3 regions of the Granulicatella sp. zg-ZJ genome follow, and region 1 is predicted to be linked to each of the others. Evidence: predicted binding sites of a transcription regulator. Region 1 holds the regulator's gene; each other region holds the start of a gene.
The links. The regulator Rex, encoded in region 1, represses fermentation and respiration genes when NADH is low (regulators of the CRP and FNR family bind a similar motif). The targets are predictions, from matches to a motif close to TTGTGAANTANTTCACAA.

Region 1 (6,238 bases):
TATAAAAAAGCACTCTCTTTCTTTGGAGGGCATGAATTACGTTATTTACAATCAGCTGTATCAACAGCGAATAGAGATTTACGTGAAAAAACAGGTGCAGGTTTTGATTTTACAGGTTGGGTGGATTTACCAGAAACATACGATAAAGAAGAATTTGCACGTATTAAAGAAGCTGCTAAAAAAATTCAATCGGATTCAGATGTTTTAGTTGTGATTGGTATTGGAGGTTCATATCTAGGTGCTAAAGCAGCCATTGATTTCTTAAATCACAGTTTTTATAATTTAGACCCGAACCGTAAAACACCACAAGTATTCTTTGCAGGAAATAGTATTAGTTCAACCTATTTATATGACTTAATTGATATTATTGGTGATAGAGATTTTTCTGTGAATGTGATTTCTAAATCTGGTACAACAACCGAACCAGCGATTGCTTTCCGTGTATTTAAAGAGTTATTGATAAAAAAATATGGACAAGAAGAAGCAAAAAAACGCATTTATGCTACAACGGATGCCGCACGTGGTGCATTGAAACATGAAGCTGATGCAGAAGGTTATAAAACATTTGTTATTCCGGATAGTGTAGGTGGACGTTTCACAGTTCTAACGCCTGTGGGATTATTACCAATAGCTGTGACAGGTGCTGATATTGACGGACTGATGTCTGGTGCTAAGCAAGCAATGTTAGATTATCAAGAGGATGCTTTAGAAACAAATGAAGCGTATCAATATGCAGCAATTCGTAATATTTTATACCGTAAAGGTAAAGTGACAGAGTTATTAATTAACTATGAACCAAGTTTACAATATTTCTCTGAATGGTGGAAACAATTATTTGGTGAGTCAGAAGGGAAAGACCAAAAAGGTATTTACCCATCTAGTGCAAACTTCTCAACAGATTTACATTCATTGGGACAATACATTCAAGAGGGACAACGTAACTTGTTTGAAACAGTTATTAAAGTAGATAAACCAAGACGATCTGTTACAATCCCAGTAACCGAAGAAGATTTAGATGGATTAGGTTATTTGCAAGGAAAAGAAGTAGACTTTGTGAATACAAAAGCTTATGAGGGTACATTATTGGCTCATACTGACGGAGGTGTTCCAAACCTATTGGTTACAATTCCAGATACAAGTGCTTATACATTAGGATATTTGATGTATTTCTTTGAAATTGCGGTGGCTATTTCAGGTTATTTAAATGGTGTTAATCCATTTGACCAACCAGGAGTTGAAGCGTATAAGAAAAATATGTTTGCATTATTAGGGAAACCTGGTTTTGAAGATTTAAAAGCAGAATTAGAACAAAAATTATAAAATAGAACAAAGGTAGTGGAAAATTCGTTTTTACTACCTTTTTTCATTTGATATGATGTCTGGTACCATGCACATTAGTATTCTTTTTATAAAGGACAAACGTTTTGTACATTATTTGTTCGCATTCATGTTGATATTCGTATATATGGAATAGATATGAGTGAATTTATTTGTTATAATTAGACAAATTGATTTCTTTTTGTAGTTTTTTTCACTAAAGTATAGTAATATCAATATAGAATATTTAAGAAAACGAGGGCATTGAGATGAGTGAAAATATAAGTAAAATTCCAAATGCTACGGTTAAACGTTTACCTTTGTATCATCGTTACTTACAGTTATTATTAGACTCTGGTAAAACAAGAATCTCATCTGCTGAATTAAGTGAGATTATTAAAGTAGATAGTGCGACTATACGCCGTGATTTTTCACATTTTGGAGAACTTGGAAAACGAGGGTATGGGTATGATGTTGAGGCTTTATTAGCCTTTTTCAATAAAACATTAAATCAAGATCGACTGGCACATGTGGCGCTTGTTGGTGTTGGGAATTTAGGACATGCGTTGTTAAATTATAATTTCCAACAAAGTAATAGTGTGCGTATTAGTGCAGCGTTCGATGTGTCAAAAGACATTGTTGGTACAATTCAAAGTGGTGTACCTATATATGATATGAATGATATGGAAAAGCAGTTAAAAATACAAAAAATTGATATTATCATTTTAACGGTACCACAAACTGTTGCTCAAGAAACAGCAGAAATAGCCGTAAAAGCAGGTGTAAAAGGGATTTTAAACTTTACACCACTACGTTTATCTGTGCCAGAAGGTGTACGTGTACAAAATGTTGACTTAACAAATGAATTACAAACATTGATTTATTTCTTGGATAATGTTGAATAATATAAAATAAGGAGGAATCGTATGGCAAAAGACAAGAAAACTTTTTATTTAACAACGCCTATTTATTATCCGAGTGGGAATCTGCATATAGGGCATGCTTATACAACGGTTGCAAGTGATGCAATGATACGTTATAAAAAATTACAAGGATTTGATACTTATTTTTTAACAGGAACAGATGAGCACGGACAAAAAATCCAGCAAAAAGCGCAAGAGTCTGGAGTTACTGAAATAGAATTTGTAGATAATATTATTCATGGTATTAAATCGTTGTGGGAATTATTGGATATTTCTTATAACGATTTTATTCGTACGACACAGACAAGACATAAAGAATCTGTTCAAAAAATCTTCCAAAAATTAGTTGATAATGGAGATATTTATTTAGGTGAGTACGAAGGGTGGTATTCTGTATCTGATGAGGAATATTTTACAGAATCACAATTACAAGAAGTGTTTCGTGATGAAAACGGAAAAATGATTGGTGGTATTGCGCCGAGCGGTCATGAAGTACAACTTGTGAAAGAAGAATCCTATTTCTTTAGAATGAGTAAATATGCAGATAGATTATTGGCATATTATGAAGAACACCCAGATTTCATTCAACCAGAATCACGTCGTAATGAGATGGTTAACAATTTTATTAAACCGGGTTTAGAAGATTTAGCGGTATCGCGTACATCGTTTGATTGGGGTATTAAAGTACCAAATGATCCAAAACATGTTATTTACGTATGGATTGATGCATTATCAAACTATATTACGGCTTTAGGATATGGTTCAGATGATGAAACACTCTTTAACAAATATTGGCCAGCAGATGTGCATTTTATTGGAAAAGAAATTGTTCGTTTCCATACGATTTATTGGCCGATTATGTTAATGGCACTTGATTTACCATTACCTAAGAAAATTTTTGCACACGGTTGGTTATTGATGAAAGACGGGAAAATGTCTAAATCAAAAGGAAATGTTGTTGATCCAAATACATTAATTGAACGTTATGGATTAGACGCGTTGCGCTATTATTTATTACGTGAAGTACCATTTGGTTCAGACGGTATTTTTACACCAGAATCTTTTGTAGAACGTATTAACTATGACTTAGCAAATGATTTGGGGAATTTATTAAATCGTACGATTGCGATGATCAATAAATATTGTGGCGGTGTGATTCCAAGTTTTACACAACCTGTTTCTAATTATGATTCAGAACTGATACAAGCGTCAAAAGATATGATTGATGAAGTCGAACAAGCAATGGATAATATGCAATTTTCAGTGGCATTAACAGCTATTTGGAAATTTGTTTCTCGTACAAATAAATATATTGACGAAACAACACCATGGGCAGCAGTAAAAGACGACACAAGACAAGAGGAATTGGCACGTACAATGAACTATTTAGCAGAAAGTTTACGTATTATTGCTGTTTCTTTACAACCATTTTTAGTAGATACACCAAAACGTATTTTTGAGCAACTATGTATTGAAAATGAAACATTAAAAGATTATCCGTCTATGCACACATTTGGTGTTATTCCAGTCAACACAAAAGTTGTGGAAAAAGGAGAACCGATTTTCCCACGTTTAGATATGGATATAGAAGTTGCGTATATTAAAGAACGTATGGCAGCAGGAGCACCAGTAAAAGAAGAGGTAGAGGTTTTTGAACCTGAAAAAACAGAATTAAGTTGTCAAAAAGATGCGATTGTTTATGAAGATTTTGATAAAATTGAATTAAAAGTCGCGCAAGTTGTTGATTGTTTACGTGTTGAGGGCGCTGATAAACTATTAAAATTCAGACTAGATGCAGGTGATAAAGGAGGACATCGTCAAATACTATCTGGTATTGCGCAATGGTATCCAAATCCTGAAGAGTTTATAGGGAAAAAAGTTGTGATTGTTGCAAATTTAAAACCACGTAAACTAAGAGGGCATATTAGTCAAGGTATGATTTTATCTGCTGAGAAAGACGGTCAACTACAAGTTGTTTTTGCTCCAGAAGAATCACAAATTGGTTCAACAGTAGCATAATGAGTAAATGCAGCGTTAAACCGAACTCGGTTTAACGCTGTTCTTTTGATTAGGAGTTATCATGAAAGATTTTAAAGTAATTGATTTACATAAAACATATGGCATTAAAACTTTATTAAATGGTGTTTCATTTCATATTCGTGAAGGTGAACATATAGGACTAATTGGACAAAACGGAACTGGAAAAAGTTCTTTGATGTCTATTTTAAGTAGAGAAGATGTAGCAGATAGTGGAGAGATTGAATGTGCCAATGACTTTAGAATTGGTTATTTAAAGCAAAACCCATTTTTATCTGAGCAGGATACGGTTTTTGAAGCGGTTTATAATGGAGATGCACCTTTATTACAAGTGGTTAAACAATATGAGCAGGCTGTTTTGACACTAGAGCAAGATCCTGAAAATCCAGTTTATCAAAAACAATACACACACGCAGAGCAGCATATGACGCAAACGAATGCTTGGCAGTACGAGGTTCAAATTAAAACGATTTTAACAAAATTAGGTATTCTAGACTTAACGCAAAAAATTAGTACACTTTCGGGTGGTCAAAGAAAACGTGTGGGATTAGCTCAAGTGTTAATTGAAGAGCCTGATTTGTTACTTTTAGATGAGCCGACAAACCATTTAGATTATGAAAGTATTGAATGGCTTGAACAATATTTAGCGCAGTATAAAGGAGCATTGATTTTAGTCACGCATGATCGGTATTTTTTAGAACGTGCTGTAACCAAAATGTTTGAATTGATAAATGGAAAAATTGAGGTTTATGAGGGAAATTACGAAACGTATTTAGAGCAAAAATCTCAAAGACAAGCTATTCAAGAGCGTATGCACGCTAAAATGGAAAAATTGTATACTAGTGAATTAGCGTGGATGCGTCAAGGAGCACAAGCAAGAACGACAAAACAACAGGCACGTATTCATCGTTTTAAAGAGATTGAAGAACAAGTCAAAAATAAAGTCGAAACACAAACGATGTCATTGAATGTAGAAGGCTCACGATTAGGAAAACGTGTCTTTGAGTGTGAACAGGTTACTTTAACCGTAGGAGAACATACGGTTGTGGAAGATTTTACATATATTGTTCAAACGCATGATAGATTAGGAATTGTTGGAGAAAACGGTGTTGGTAAAACGAGCTTGCTACACGCATTTGCACAAAATCTACCCTTTACAAGTGGTTTATTTAAAGTTGGAGAAACTGTTAAAATTGCCTATTACAAACAATTATCAGACGACTTGCCAGAAGATAAACGAGTGGTTACTTATATGCAAGAAGTAGCAGAGGAAGTTGAAGTAGGACAAGGGCAAAAAATGAGTGTGACAGAATTACTGGAAACATTTTTATTTCCTCGTCATATGCATGGTGCTCTTATCGGAACATTATCGGGAGGAGAAAAAAGACGTTTATATTTATTGCAGTTGCTTATTCAAAAGCCTAATGTATTACTATTGGACGAACCAACAAATGATTTAGATATTGCGACGTTACAAGTATTGGAAGATTACTTAGACACTTTTTCCGGTGTTGTGATTGTTGTGTCACATGATAGATATTTTTTAGACAGAACAACAGATAAACTTATTGTATTAAATGGGAATGGACAATACGATACATTTATTGGAAGTATGACGGATTATTTAGAGAAAAAGAAAATAGAGAATGTCCATGAAAAAAGAGAAAAGGCAAGATCGCTCGTTGAACAAGAACAAAAAACAGTGAAAAAGCGTATGACGTATCAAGAGAAAAAAGATTGGGAAACGATTGAGGATGATATTACTCATTTAGAACAAGAAATTGCAAAAATTCAGGAAGAAATGGTACAACAAGCAAGTGCATTTGATATATTGCAGTCATTACAGCTTGAGCTAGAAGAGAAAGAAGCCTTACTCTTAGATAAAATGGAGCGCTGGGAATATTTAAGTACATTTTATGATGCCTAAAAATCTATATTGAAAACGGTTATCATATCTTTTA
Region 2 (6,238 bases), on a different contig from region 1:
TTTAAATGCATGAGCATACATTTAGATAATTGTTTGTATAATGAGGTGGTATTTATGGAAAAAGATGACTGTTTACTCCAATGGTTTGCATTTACAAAAAAACAAAAAGAAGTGGAAGCAATTCTTGAGAAAGAATTAGCAGAAAAACAAAAACTGTCTTTGAAAGAATTTTATGTACTATACTTTTTAAATGAACAAGAAGAGCATAAAATGATCTTACAACAGCTGCAACAACTCGTAGGCTTAAGTCAAAGTGCCATGTCAAGAATGATTGGACGAATGGAAAGTAGTGCATGTTGTGCGTACATTAAGCGTTGTGAGTGTGAAAAAGATAAACGTTCTGTTTATATTTGTTTAACAGAAAAAGGACAACATAAACTAATAAAGACAATAGAAACGGTGACATCAATTTTAGAGGAACAATTTTCTGATACAAAATAGGCGATTGCCTATATTTATGTATATGTATGAGCATACATTTAAAAAGGAGTATGGATATGGAAAACATTGCATTTTTTACTAATTTTTTAAAAATTAGCCAGGGTATCACATTAGTAAGTATTTTTGTATTATTAGGGAGCTTATATTTTTTAAAAGTGTTACAAAAGAAAAAAGTTTCTTTTTCAACACGTATGTTAATTGCTTTAGTTTTAGGTCTTGTTTTAGGATTGGGTATTGATTTATTCGGAAGTACGCAAGGTGTTCATTATACACAGTTTGCACAAAAAGAAATTACTGTATGGTTTTCATTGCTAGGTAGTGGTGTGTTAAAACTTATTCAATTACTTGCTGTACCGATTGTATTTTTATCTATTGTAGACATTGTGACACAAGTAAACGGAGAAAATATTAAATCATTATCTATCAAAGCATTCACGATGCTACTTGGAACAACGGCTATTTCAGCACTTGTTGCAGTAGGTGTAGTAGAGTTATTACAATTAAGTGCATCTGGTTTTGCAGGAGAATTGACAAAATCAACAGCAGATAGAATGCAAACTATTGCATCGCAAAGTTTCCCTCAATTTTTCTTAGATTTAATTCCAAATAATATTTTTAGTGTGATGACAACGAATAGTCAAATTGTATCCGTTGTTATCGTAGGAACATTAGTTGCGGGTGCCATTCGTTTCTTAAACCAAAAAAATCCAGAAGTTATTCAACCAGCAGTGTCAGTATTAATGGCATTGAAAGAAATTGTAAACAGTATGTTAAAAACAGTGTTGAAATGGATGCCGTATGGTATTGTTGCATTAGTATCTAGTACGATTATTCGTAATGGGGTATCCGTTATTTCAAGTACATTTAGTTTTATTGTAGGTTTATATATCGCTGTATTTATCATGTTAGGCGTTTACGCTATTATACTAGCTGTAAATGGATTAAATCCTATCACATTTTATAAAAAAGCATTTAGTACTATGGTATTTGCATTTTCTTCTCGTTCAAGTGTTGGTACATTACCGTATACACTAAATACATTAGAAGAGCAAATGGGTGTTTCTAAACAAAATGCTCGTTTTATTGCAACACTAGGAACAACGATTGGAATGAATGGCTGTGCAGGTGTATTTCCAGCGATGCTAGGTGTGTTACTTGCAAAGGCAACAGGGCAAACTCTTGACGTATCATTTATTGTTACACTTATTTTAGTTGTGACAATCGGATCTGTTGGAATTGCGGGTGTTCCAGGAACGGCAACAGTTGCTGCAACAGTAACGTTGAATGGATTAGGTTTGGGTAGTTATATGAACCAAATCGGAGCAGTTTTTGGCATTGACCCAATTGTAGACATGGGAAGAACGATGCTTAATGTAACAGGTGCATTATTGAGTAGTGTTATTGTTGATAAATGGGAAAATAAAATAGATTTAGAAACATATCATAAATAATATTTTAGGTAGCGAATGATAGTATTATTCGCTACCTTTTTAGTATATAAATACCGTGATATAAAAGGAAAAATCGGTATTTTTCTCTATTTTTGTTAAAATATTCACAATAAAAAACGGAAGCGTATACAATTATAATAGCTTTTATTATAGACTTTTTTTGAAATTTAGTATTGATTTTTCATGAAAAACATTGTATCATGTGAATGTATTAACAAATAAAAAATATAAGGAGTTTTGTTTATGGAAAAACACGAAACAACGATTTATTCAGAAATTGATACACTTGTGAAAAAGGGGTTAGAAGCACTAGAACAATTTAAAAAGCTAAACCAAGAAGAAGTTGATTACATTGTTGCAAAAGCATCTGTTGCGGCATTGGATCAACATGGTATTCTTGCGATGCATGCTGTTGAAGAAACCGGTAGAGGTGTTTTTGAAGACAAAGCAACTAAAAATTTATTTGCATGTGAGCATGTTGTGAATAATATGCGTCATTTAAAAACAGTTGGTATTATTGATGAAGATGAAGTGACAGGAATTACAGCGATTGCTGATCCAGTTGGTGTTATTTGTGGGATTACACCTACAACAAATCCGACATCAACAACTATTTTTAAAGCATTGATAGCATTAAAAACAAGAAATCCAATTATTTTTGCTTTTCATCCTTCTGCACAACAAAGTTCAGCTCATGCAGCGCGTATTGTGAAAGAAGCAGCCGTTTTAGCTGGGGCACCAAAAGAATGTGTGCAATGGATTGAATCGCCGTCAGTCGAAGCAACAAACACACTGATGAATCATGAAGGTATTTCAACGATTTTAGCAACAGGCGGAAATGCCATGGTAAAAGCAGCGTACTCTTGTGGTAAACCAGCATTAGGTGTGGGAGCTGGGAATGTACCAGCCTATGTCGAAAAAACAGCAGATGTTAAACAAGCAGCACATGATATTGTAATGAGTAAATCATTCGATAATGGAATGGTGTGTGCTTCTGAACAAGCTGTGATAATTGATAAAGAAATTTATCAAGACATGGTAAACGAATTGAAATCGTATCATACATATTTTGTCAATAAGAAAGAAAAAGCATTATTAGAAGAATTTTGTTTTGGTGTAAAAGCAAATAGTAAAAATTGTGCTGGGGCTAAATTGAATGCAAATATCGTTGGTAAACCAGCAATTTGGATAGCAGAACAAGCAGGATTTACAGTGCCAGAAAACACAAATATTCTTGCGGCAGAATGTTTAGAAGTTGGCGAAAAAGAACCATTAACTCGTGAAAAATTATCCCCAATTTTAGCTGTTTTAAAATCAGAAAATCAAGAAGATGGTCTGACAAAAGCAGAACAAATGGTAGAATTTCATGGGTTAGGACATTCGGCAGCTATTCATACAAAAGATGAAGCGTTAGCGAAAAATTTTGGAAAACGTGTCAAAGCAATTCGTGTCATTTGGAATGCTCCATCGACTTTTGGAGGTATTGGAGATGTTTACAATGCATTTTTACCATCATTAACATTAGGATGTGGATCTTATGGACATAACTCTGTGGGGGACAATGTTAGTGCTGTGAACTTGCTTAATATTAAAAAAGTAGGGAGACGTCGTAATAATATGCAATGGTTTAAAGTACCTTCTAAAATTTATTTTGAAAGAGATTCAATTCAATATTTACAAAAAATGAAAGATGTTGAACGTGTGATGATTGTAACCGATCATGCTATGGTAGAATTAGGGTTCTTAGATAGAGTGATTGAACAATTAAACTTGCGTCGTAATAAAGTAACGTATCAAATTTTTGCTGATGTTGAACCAGATCCAGACATTACAACAGTTGAAAAAGGTGCTGAATTGATGAAACAATTCCAACCAGATACGATTATTGCCTTGGGTGGTGGTTCACCAATGGATGCAGCAAAAATTATGTGGATGTTCTATGAACAACCAGACATTGATTTTAGAGATTTAGTTCAAAAATTCATGGATATTAGAAAACGTGCATTCCGTTTCCCTGAATTAGGTAAAAAAGCAAAATACGTAGGTATTCCAACCACATCGGGTACAGGTTCTGAAGTGACACCATTTGCTGTTATTTCTGACAAACAAAATAATCGTAAATACCCAATTGCAGACTATTCATTAACACCAACCATTGCAATTGTCGACCCAGCGTTAGTGATGACAGTGCCAGCACATGTTACAGCAGATACAGGTATGGACGTTTTAACACATGCAACAGAAGCTTATGTATCAACAGTTGCGAATGACTATACAGACGGATTGGCGCTACAAGCGATTAAACTTGTTTTTGAAAGTTTAGAAAGCTCTGTGAAAAATGCTGATTTTGAATCACGTGAAAAAATGCATAACGCTTCAACGATTGCTGGTATGGCGTTTGCAAATGCATTCCTAGGTATTTCACATTCTATGGCACATAAAATTGGTGGACGATTCCATACTGTTCATGGACGTACAAATGCTATCTTATTACCGTATGTTATTCGTTACAATGGTACACGTCCTGCTAAAACATCAACATGGCCAAAATACAATTACTACAAAGCTGATGTGAAGTATCAAGACATTGCTCGTATGTTAGGATTGCCATGTAGTACACCAGAAGAAGGTGTTGCATCTTATGCAAAAGCCGTTTATGAATTAGGCGAAAAAATTGGTATTAACATGAGCTTTAAAGGACAAGGCGTTGACCATAAAGAATGGCAAGCTCATACCAAAGAAATTGCGCTATTAGCTTATGAAGATCAATGTACACCTGCAAACCCACGTTTAGCTATGGTATCTGATATGCAAGAAATTTTAGAAGATGCTTACTTTGGTTATGACGAAAGACCAGGAAGAATAAAATAGTGTTAAACTAGAAAAAGATAGTGACCCGTTTAAAAGGTCACTATCTTTTTTAGTTATTGCTGTTATGACATTATTTTAAACAGAACAAATATATCGTGATTGTAGGGAAAACGATTAACACGATGTAGGCTTATATCTTATGATAGATTGTTATATAAACGTTTTACAACACTTAACATATAATGTTAATATATACATATAATATATTGAACAACATTGAAATACTTTTGCTATGATAACAAGTCGGTTTAAAAGGAGGAATAAAAATGAAGAAGATACTAACTAGCTTATTGTTTGTTATGTCTATCTTTTTATGTGTAATGTTTATGCTCCACCAACAAATAATGGACCATAGAAAAATGGATGAACAATTTAATGGAGTAGATGCAAATGCTTTTCACGTCTATCACTCATCAGTCGATGTTGAAGAAATGATAAAGAAACTAGAAGAATTGTCACAGACATATAAAGTGAGTTTTTTAAGAACAGATATAGTATTTGAAAATAATGTGGATATGATGTATAAATCAGGGGTTTTTCGTGAAGACTATTTCAATGCATTAGATATTGATATGTTGTCCGGTGAAAAAGTAATCAAAAACAATCAAATTATTGCTACTTATGATACAAATATGTCAAATCAAATTGGAATCATTCGGGACTTGTTTAATGATGATAAATTACAACTATTAACACTAGATAATCTTTATCAACAACATAAATTGATTTCTAGTGATGGTGAGTATCAATTTATAGGCAAAGTAGCGGATAAAGAAATGATTTATCAGGAATTAGCCAACGTATTCGGTGTATCAAAAGATAGCTTGTTGAAACCTTTGTATGAAAAAGGATATGATGAGGGGACATTATTTATTATTGGAGCCTTTTTATTAGTCATTGCTTTTGCGATATTTAGTTTAGTTAGTGTTTTCTATCCGATTTCTCGTTTACGTGAAATTGGAATGATGAAACTTCTTGGTGTGAAATCAATTCATATTTGGTTAGAGCTAAATAAAAGAGTAGTGTTATTTTCTATTGTGAATATTTTTACGGTATCAACCATAGCAATTATACTTATTCCAAATAGCAGTTTCAAACATTTTATAGCATTATTATGCTGGCAATTTTGTTTATTGTTTAGTTGTATGTGTCTTTCGGGAGTATCATTTATCTTAATCAGAAAAATAAGTATTTCACGTTTATTGAAAAATTTCTTGCATTTTAAATTATCTATCCGATTTAGTTATCTTTTGAAGTTTTTTGTTTTTATAGGTTTAATAGCATTATTGCCATCAATGGTTTCTCATATAAAACAACTTTATCATGATATTCAAATTAGACAGATGTATGAACAACAACAGCAATACATGACATTATCAAACTATACTTTTGTTTCATCAGAATTTCAAGATAGATTACAAGGGAATGACACATTAGGAGAGAAACTAGGTCAGCTATTTGTTGAATTAGAGAAA
Region 3 (6,238 bases), on a different contig from region 1:
TAAACGTTTGATTTCATTCATCGCTTTTTGAGCAGTTGCTCCATCAACGATACGATGATCAAAACTTAATGATAATTTCATCATACGACCAACAGCTAATTCGCCATCTGCATTTACAACTGGCTCTGTTGCGATTGTACCAACACCCAAAATAGCAACTTCTGGATAGTTAATAATTGGAGTGAACCACATGCCGCCTACTGAACCAATATTACTAATTGTAATTGTACCATTTGACATATCAGCTGGTTTTAATTGTCCTGCATGGGCTAAAGCTGCTTTACTATTAATTTCATTCGCAATAGCAAACATACCTTTTGCATCAGCGTTTTTAATTGTTGGTACATATAAACCATGATCAGTATCTGTGGCAATACCTACATTGTAGTAGTTTTTGTACACAATTTCTTGAGCTGCATCATCAATAGAAGCATTTAATACCGGATATTTGCGTACAGTTGCAACCAATGCTTTCACAACGTATGGTAAGAATGTTAATTTAACATCTTGGCTAGCTGCAACGTCTTTGAATTTTTTACGATGATTCCATAATTTTGTTACTTCTACTTGGTCAAATAATGTTACATGCGGTGCTGTATGTTTACTATTAACCATTGCTTTAGAAATAGCTTTACGGATTGGTGTTAATTTTTCACGAGTTTCTGCTTCAGGTGTTTGTGATACATAAGGAGCAGGTGCTGCTTGAGCCACTTGTACTGGTTGGTTAACTTCTTGCACTGGTGCTACTTCTACTACTGTTTCTTGTACTGGAGCTGATACTGTTCCACCTTGTGCAAAGGCATCTACGTCTGCTTTTGTAACACGTCCACCTTTTCCACTTGGTGTTACTAATGTAATATCTACACCTAACTCACGTGCATGCTGACGTACAGATGGCATTGCTAATACATTTTTACTTGGAGCACCAGTTGGAGCTGATGGTTTTACTTGTTCTTGTGATTTTGGTGCTTCTGGAGCAGGTGCTGCTTCAACCGGTGCTGATGCTGTTTCGCCACCTTCATGTCCCTCTGCTTCAATTTCAACTAAAACTTGTCCAACAGTTGCAACAACACCTTCTTCAACTAAAATAGTTAATACTTTCCCTGTTACAGGAGAAGGAATTTCTTCAACTGATTTATCATTTTGTACTTCTAATAAGGTGTCATCTTCGTTGATTGTATCGCCAACAGCAATATGCCATTTCACAATCTCACCTTCATGAATACCTTCACCAATATCTGGTAATTTAAATTGGAATGCCATGTTTATTATCCTTTCTTTTTTAGACATTTATTAATAGATAAGAGAAAAATGTTTGCACATCTTTCTCTTTCTGAATTAGAAATTATAAACTTCTCTTACTTTTTCTTCAATATCGTTCGCATTTGGTAACCAGTCATGCTCTGCTTGACCAAATGGGAAAATTGTATCTGGAGCTGCGACACGACCAATTGGCGCTTCTAAATGTAGAACAGCACGCTCTGCAATTTCAGCCATAACCATTGCACCAATACCTGCTTGACGTTGTGCTTCTTGAACAACAACAACACGTCCTGTTTTCTTAACTGATGTTAAGATTGTGTCTAAGTCCAATGGAGATACTGTACGTAAGTCTACAACTTCAACAGAAATATTTTCTTTTGCTAATTTTTCTGCTACTTTCATTGCTTCACGTACCATTGCACCGTATGTAATAACAGATACATCAGTTCCTTCAACTGGAACAGATGCTTTACCGATTGGTACGATGTATTCTTCATCTGGCACTTCCTCACGGAATGAGCGGTATAATTTCATGTGTTCTAAGAAAATAACTGGATCGTTATCGCGAATTGAAGCAATCATCAATCCTTTTGCATCATACGGATTACTTGGAATAACAACTTTAATCCCTGGAGATTGTGCTAATAATCCTTCTAAATTATCAGAGTGTAATTCTGGTGTATGCACACCACCACCAAAAGGTGCACGGAAAGTAATTGGCATTGTACGTGTGCCACTCATACGGTAACGTGTACGTGCCGCTTGTGCTACAACTGAATCCATTACTTCAAAAATAAAACCTAAAAATTGAATTTCAGGAACTGGACGGTATCCTTCTAATGCTAAACCAATGGCTAAACCACCAATACCTGATTCTGCTAATGGTGTATTGAAAACACGGTCTTCTCCAAATTTATCTTGTAAATCTTGAGTAGCACGGAAAACCCCACCGTTTTTACCAACGTCTTCCCCAAAAATCAATACATTTGGATCACGTTCTAATTCATGTGCTAAAGCGTCCGTAATCGCTTGAATCATTGTTTTTTGTGCCATGATTATTTATTCTCCTTTGCTTCAAATTTTTCAATTTGTTCTTGAATATCTCTTGTTGGTGTTTCAAACATATTTTTCAAGAAATCAGAAACTTTTTGTTTAGGCTCTTGATCTGCCAATTTAACAGCTTCTTTAATTTCTTCTTTTGTTGCTTCGATAACTTCGTCTTCTTTTTCTTTAGACCATAATCCTTTTGCTTCTAAATATTTGCGGAAACGGATAAGTGGATCTTTCTTTTGCCACTCATCTTGAACACCTTCTGGTTGATAACGTGTTGGATCATCTCCTGATAGAGTATGTGGACCAAAACGATAACAAATTGTTTCAATCAATACTGGACCATTTCCTGCTACTGCATATTCACGTGCTTTTTTCGTAATAGCATATACAGCTAAAATATCCATTCCGTCAACTTGGATACCTGGAATACCTGCTGCAACAGCTTTTTGTGCTAATGTTGTTGCTTTTGTTTGTAAAGAACGTGGTGTTGAAATTGCCCAACCATTATTTTGGATAAAGAAGATAGCAGGTGCATTGTATGCTCCAGCATAGTTAATTCCTTCATAGAAGTCACCTTGTGAAGAACCTCCATCTCCTGTATATGTAACAGCAACAGCTTGTTTACCACGCATTTTTAAACCTAAAGCGACACCTGCAGCTTGTACATATTGCGCACCAATAATAATTTGTGGTGGTAATGCTTTTAATGTTTCTGGATACACATTTCCTGCTGCGTGACCTCTTGACCATAAGAATGCTTGATGTAAAGGTAAACCATGTTTAATCAACTGTGGTACATCACGGTATCCAGGTAATAATACGTCTTCTTTTTCAATCGCAGCAATACTTCCTAATTGACTTGCTTCTTGACCTGCAGTTGGTGCATAAAATCCTAAACGTCCTTGTCTATTCAATGCTGTTGAACGCTCATGTAAAATACGTGACCATACCATATCTGTCATCAATCCTACTAATTCGTCATCTGATAAATCAGGTAATAAATCAGGATTTACAACTTTTCCTTCTTCATCTAAAACTTGTACCATAGAAAAATCAGTATTATTTGTATCAAACAATGATTCAACACTAAATTTTGCTTTTTTTGCTACCATGTTTTATTCCTCTCTTTGCTCGTTTATTACAGGCGATAAAACACACTTCAAAACTGTATTCATTTATCGACCCTTCATCTACAACTTTAACACTATTAAACAAGTTTAGCAAGTATTTATTATAAAAGTTGTTAATTGTATAACCCTTATTTTTATTGTGATTTTTAGCACTATTAAAATCATACTCTTTTTTCTCATTTTACAGAAATGTGTTATAAAACAGAAAATAAAACTGTTTCATTCTGTCGTATCGTGTACCATTATTTCAAACCCTTGCTTTTCTTCTTTATACATAATTGTCCCTTGTTTATCTGTTCGATAAATCAATGTTTTTTCTAATCTATCAAGTACCTCTTGATGAGGGTGACCAAAGCGATTATTCACTCCGCACGAGATAATACTGACACTTGGTCTAATATGCTCGATAAATGCTTTACTACTTGATGTTTTACTCCCGTGATGCCCAACGACTAAAATATCTGCTTGTAAATATGGGTACATACTTAACAATGAATGCTCTACTTGTTGACTTGCATCCCCCATCAACAACCACTTTTTCTTATTGAATGTCATTAAAAAAACTAAAGAATGGTCATTGTTTCCTATCCCCTCTTCAAATGGGTAAAGTAACTGTATCGTTGCATGCCCTACATCAAATGTTTTTGGGGCAACAACACTATCCGTTCCTCGAATAGTTGCTCCTTTTCCAAACACAATTTTTTCAATAGGTATTTTTTCTCTTAATTCTTCTAATGCACCGCAATGATCTTTATCTTGATGCGTGATAAATACAGTATTTATTTTTGAAATACCTAAAGCTTTTAATGTTGGTATCAATGTTCGCTGGGCTAGTGATTGTCTTTTTTTCTCTTTCCATTTTTGTTTAGGACGAAATAAAACATCTCCTCCTGTATCAATCAGAACTGTTTGACCATTTGTTTGAAGTAATAAACTACTCCCTTGTCCTACATCAAGCACTGTTACTTGCTCTTTTGGTAGCTGCACAAATAAAATACATATCATCAGTACATAAACGAGATACTTTTTCTTAACTTTTGTATACAAAATAAGACAAATACCTAAAGCCACATACTGTATATCAAATAGGCGTCCTGTCACAAAAAATACGAACGGTTGTCGGCTTATCCATTGTACACATGCTAATAGTAGACTAACACAAGTATTTAGAGGATCAAGCAATACAGGAATTAAAGACATTAGCCATATCCATAACATTGTGATGCTGAACCATTTTCTAGGTAAAAGGAACGGAAATAGAAAAACACCAAAATAGTGCGCACTCATGAAAGGAATAGAAAAAAGGAAATTGAGCATCTTTTGATGGGGATATATTTGATACAAAACGGGGATACCAAATCCTAATTGGAAAACGAGTGTAAAAACGCTGTAAGGATTAATAAATATCGTTATAAGCATAAAACCCGATAGAGTATCTAAACGAGATTTTGTGATTGTTTCATTTAAAAAAGCACGCTTGATACCGAGTGTCACTTGACTTAAACAAGCGAAAACACTACAAATCATCATCAATAATTGAACCGTTTCTCGTGTAAAACCACATTTATAAAGACATTTTTTCAGACATATCAATATATATTGAATGTGTACGCCTGATAATAATACTAAAAATAACATTCCACTTTCTTGAAAGGGTTCCAGAATATCACGCTCCACATCTTTAAATAGACTAGCATTTAAAAACGCTCGTAAAGGATTGGGAAGATACTCTTCTAATTGTTTTTGTATAAATCTTTCGATATTAAAGTGACGAGATATGAGATGATACGCCTTGATATTGAAAGACCAAAAAATAGAATACTGTTCTTTCATATATTTTGCCATATCAAACTGATATGGATTACGAGCTGATGGCAGTGTTTCTAAGGTACCTGTTGCCTCTATCACAATATCATCTGTTAAATCCAGCCAAAACATAGCCTCTTTTTGTGTTTTAGCTTTTATTTTTAAATAAATTTTCTCTTGTTGAATAACACCTTTAGCTGTCACAGTATCTCCATTCACACGCACTGTATTGGCAAATAATGTTACTGAATAGTGTGTTTGATTTGCAAAAAGAGAACTATGTTTATGTTGATGGTGTATAGAAATATATGCAAAAATAAGTACAGTAATGAAAGATAGATATAATACTTGTTTATGTCTAAAACACAATAACCTAACCCACCATATCGCAAAAATAAACCAAAATACACCTCCATACAAGAAGGATACAACCGTTATGACGGCTGTTAAACTAAGAAATATCCATTTTCCTTGCATGAAAGACTAACCAAGGGTTTTATTTTTTCAATGAGGCTATCGGAAAAGCCTTTTATCTGTTTTAAATCTTCTATTTTCGTTAGACGTTTTTGTTTACGATATTCTAAAATAGCATCCGCTTTTTTCTCACCTATTCCCGCAATTGTCATAAGTTGTGATTTTGTTGCTGTATTTAAATTGATTTTAGTTGATTGTAAATCATTCTGTTCATCAATATTTGGAATAATAATCATCATTTCATCATAAACAAGCTGAGCGAGATTAACTGCTTTCCTATCTGCATTATCTGTAAATCCGCCTGCTTGCTCTACTACATCTTTTACTCTGGAATCTTTTGCCATTTCATAAATACCTTCATGATTTACAGCACCTTTAATATCTACATAAATCTTTTTTTCTGTTTGTATATCAGTTGTTTCTTGAGAGATTAAAGTTGGTTTAGGAGCTTGTATAAAAAAAGCAGACCCTATCCCTATACTAATAGATACAACTATAAAAAATACTATATA

Region 2: the regulator Rex is predicted to act here: its motif matches at 1,985-2,002, upstream of adhE (bifunctional acetaldehyde-CoA/alcohol dehydrogenase).
Region 3: the regulator Rex is predicted to act here: its motif matches at 3,584-3,601, upstream of pdhA (pyruvate dehydrogenase (acetyl-transferring) E1 component subunit alpha).

The regions. Positions count from the first base shown of each region.
Region 1 covers NZ_WNJY01000030.1:11,873-18,110, reverse strand. The annotation lists gene GMA11_RS07950 (glucose-6-phosphate isomerase) at 1-1,320, shown strand, start outside; gene GMA11_RS07945 (redox-sensing transcriptional repressor Rex) at 1,587-2,222, shown strand; gene metG (methionine--tRNA ligase) at 2,244-4,259, shown strand; gene GMA11_RS07935 (ABC-F family ATP-binding cassette domain-containing protein) at 4,321-6,204, shown strand.
Region 2 covers NZ_WNJY01000013.1:22,140-28,377, reverse strand. The annotation lists gene GMA11_RS05015 (MarR family winged helix-turn-helix transcriptional regulator) at 55-441, shown strand; gene GMA11_RS05010 (cation:dicarboxylate symporter family transporter) at 498-1,892, shown strand; gene adhE (bifunctional acetaldehyde-CoA/alcohol dehydrogenase) at 2,136-4,763, shown strand; gene GMA11_RS05000 (hypothetical protein) at 5,030-6,238, shown strand, end outside.
Region 3 covers NZ_WNJY01000016.1:1,663-7,900, forward strand. The annotation lists gene GMA11_RS05560 (2-oxo acid dehydrogenase subunit E2) at 1-1,263, opposite strand, end outside; gene GMA11_RS05565 (alpha-ketoacid dehydrogenase subunit beta) at 1,339-2,316, opposite strand; gene pdhA (pyruvate dehydrogenase (acetyl-transferring) E1 component subunit alpha) at 2,319-3,428, opposite strand; gene GMA11_RS05575 (ComEC/Rec2 family competence protein) at 3,666-5,729, opposite strand; gene GMA11_RS09520 (helix-hairpin-helix domain-containing protein) at 5,699-6,238, opposite strand, start outside.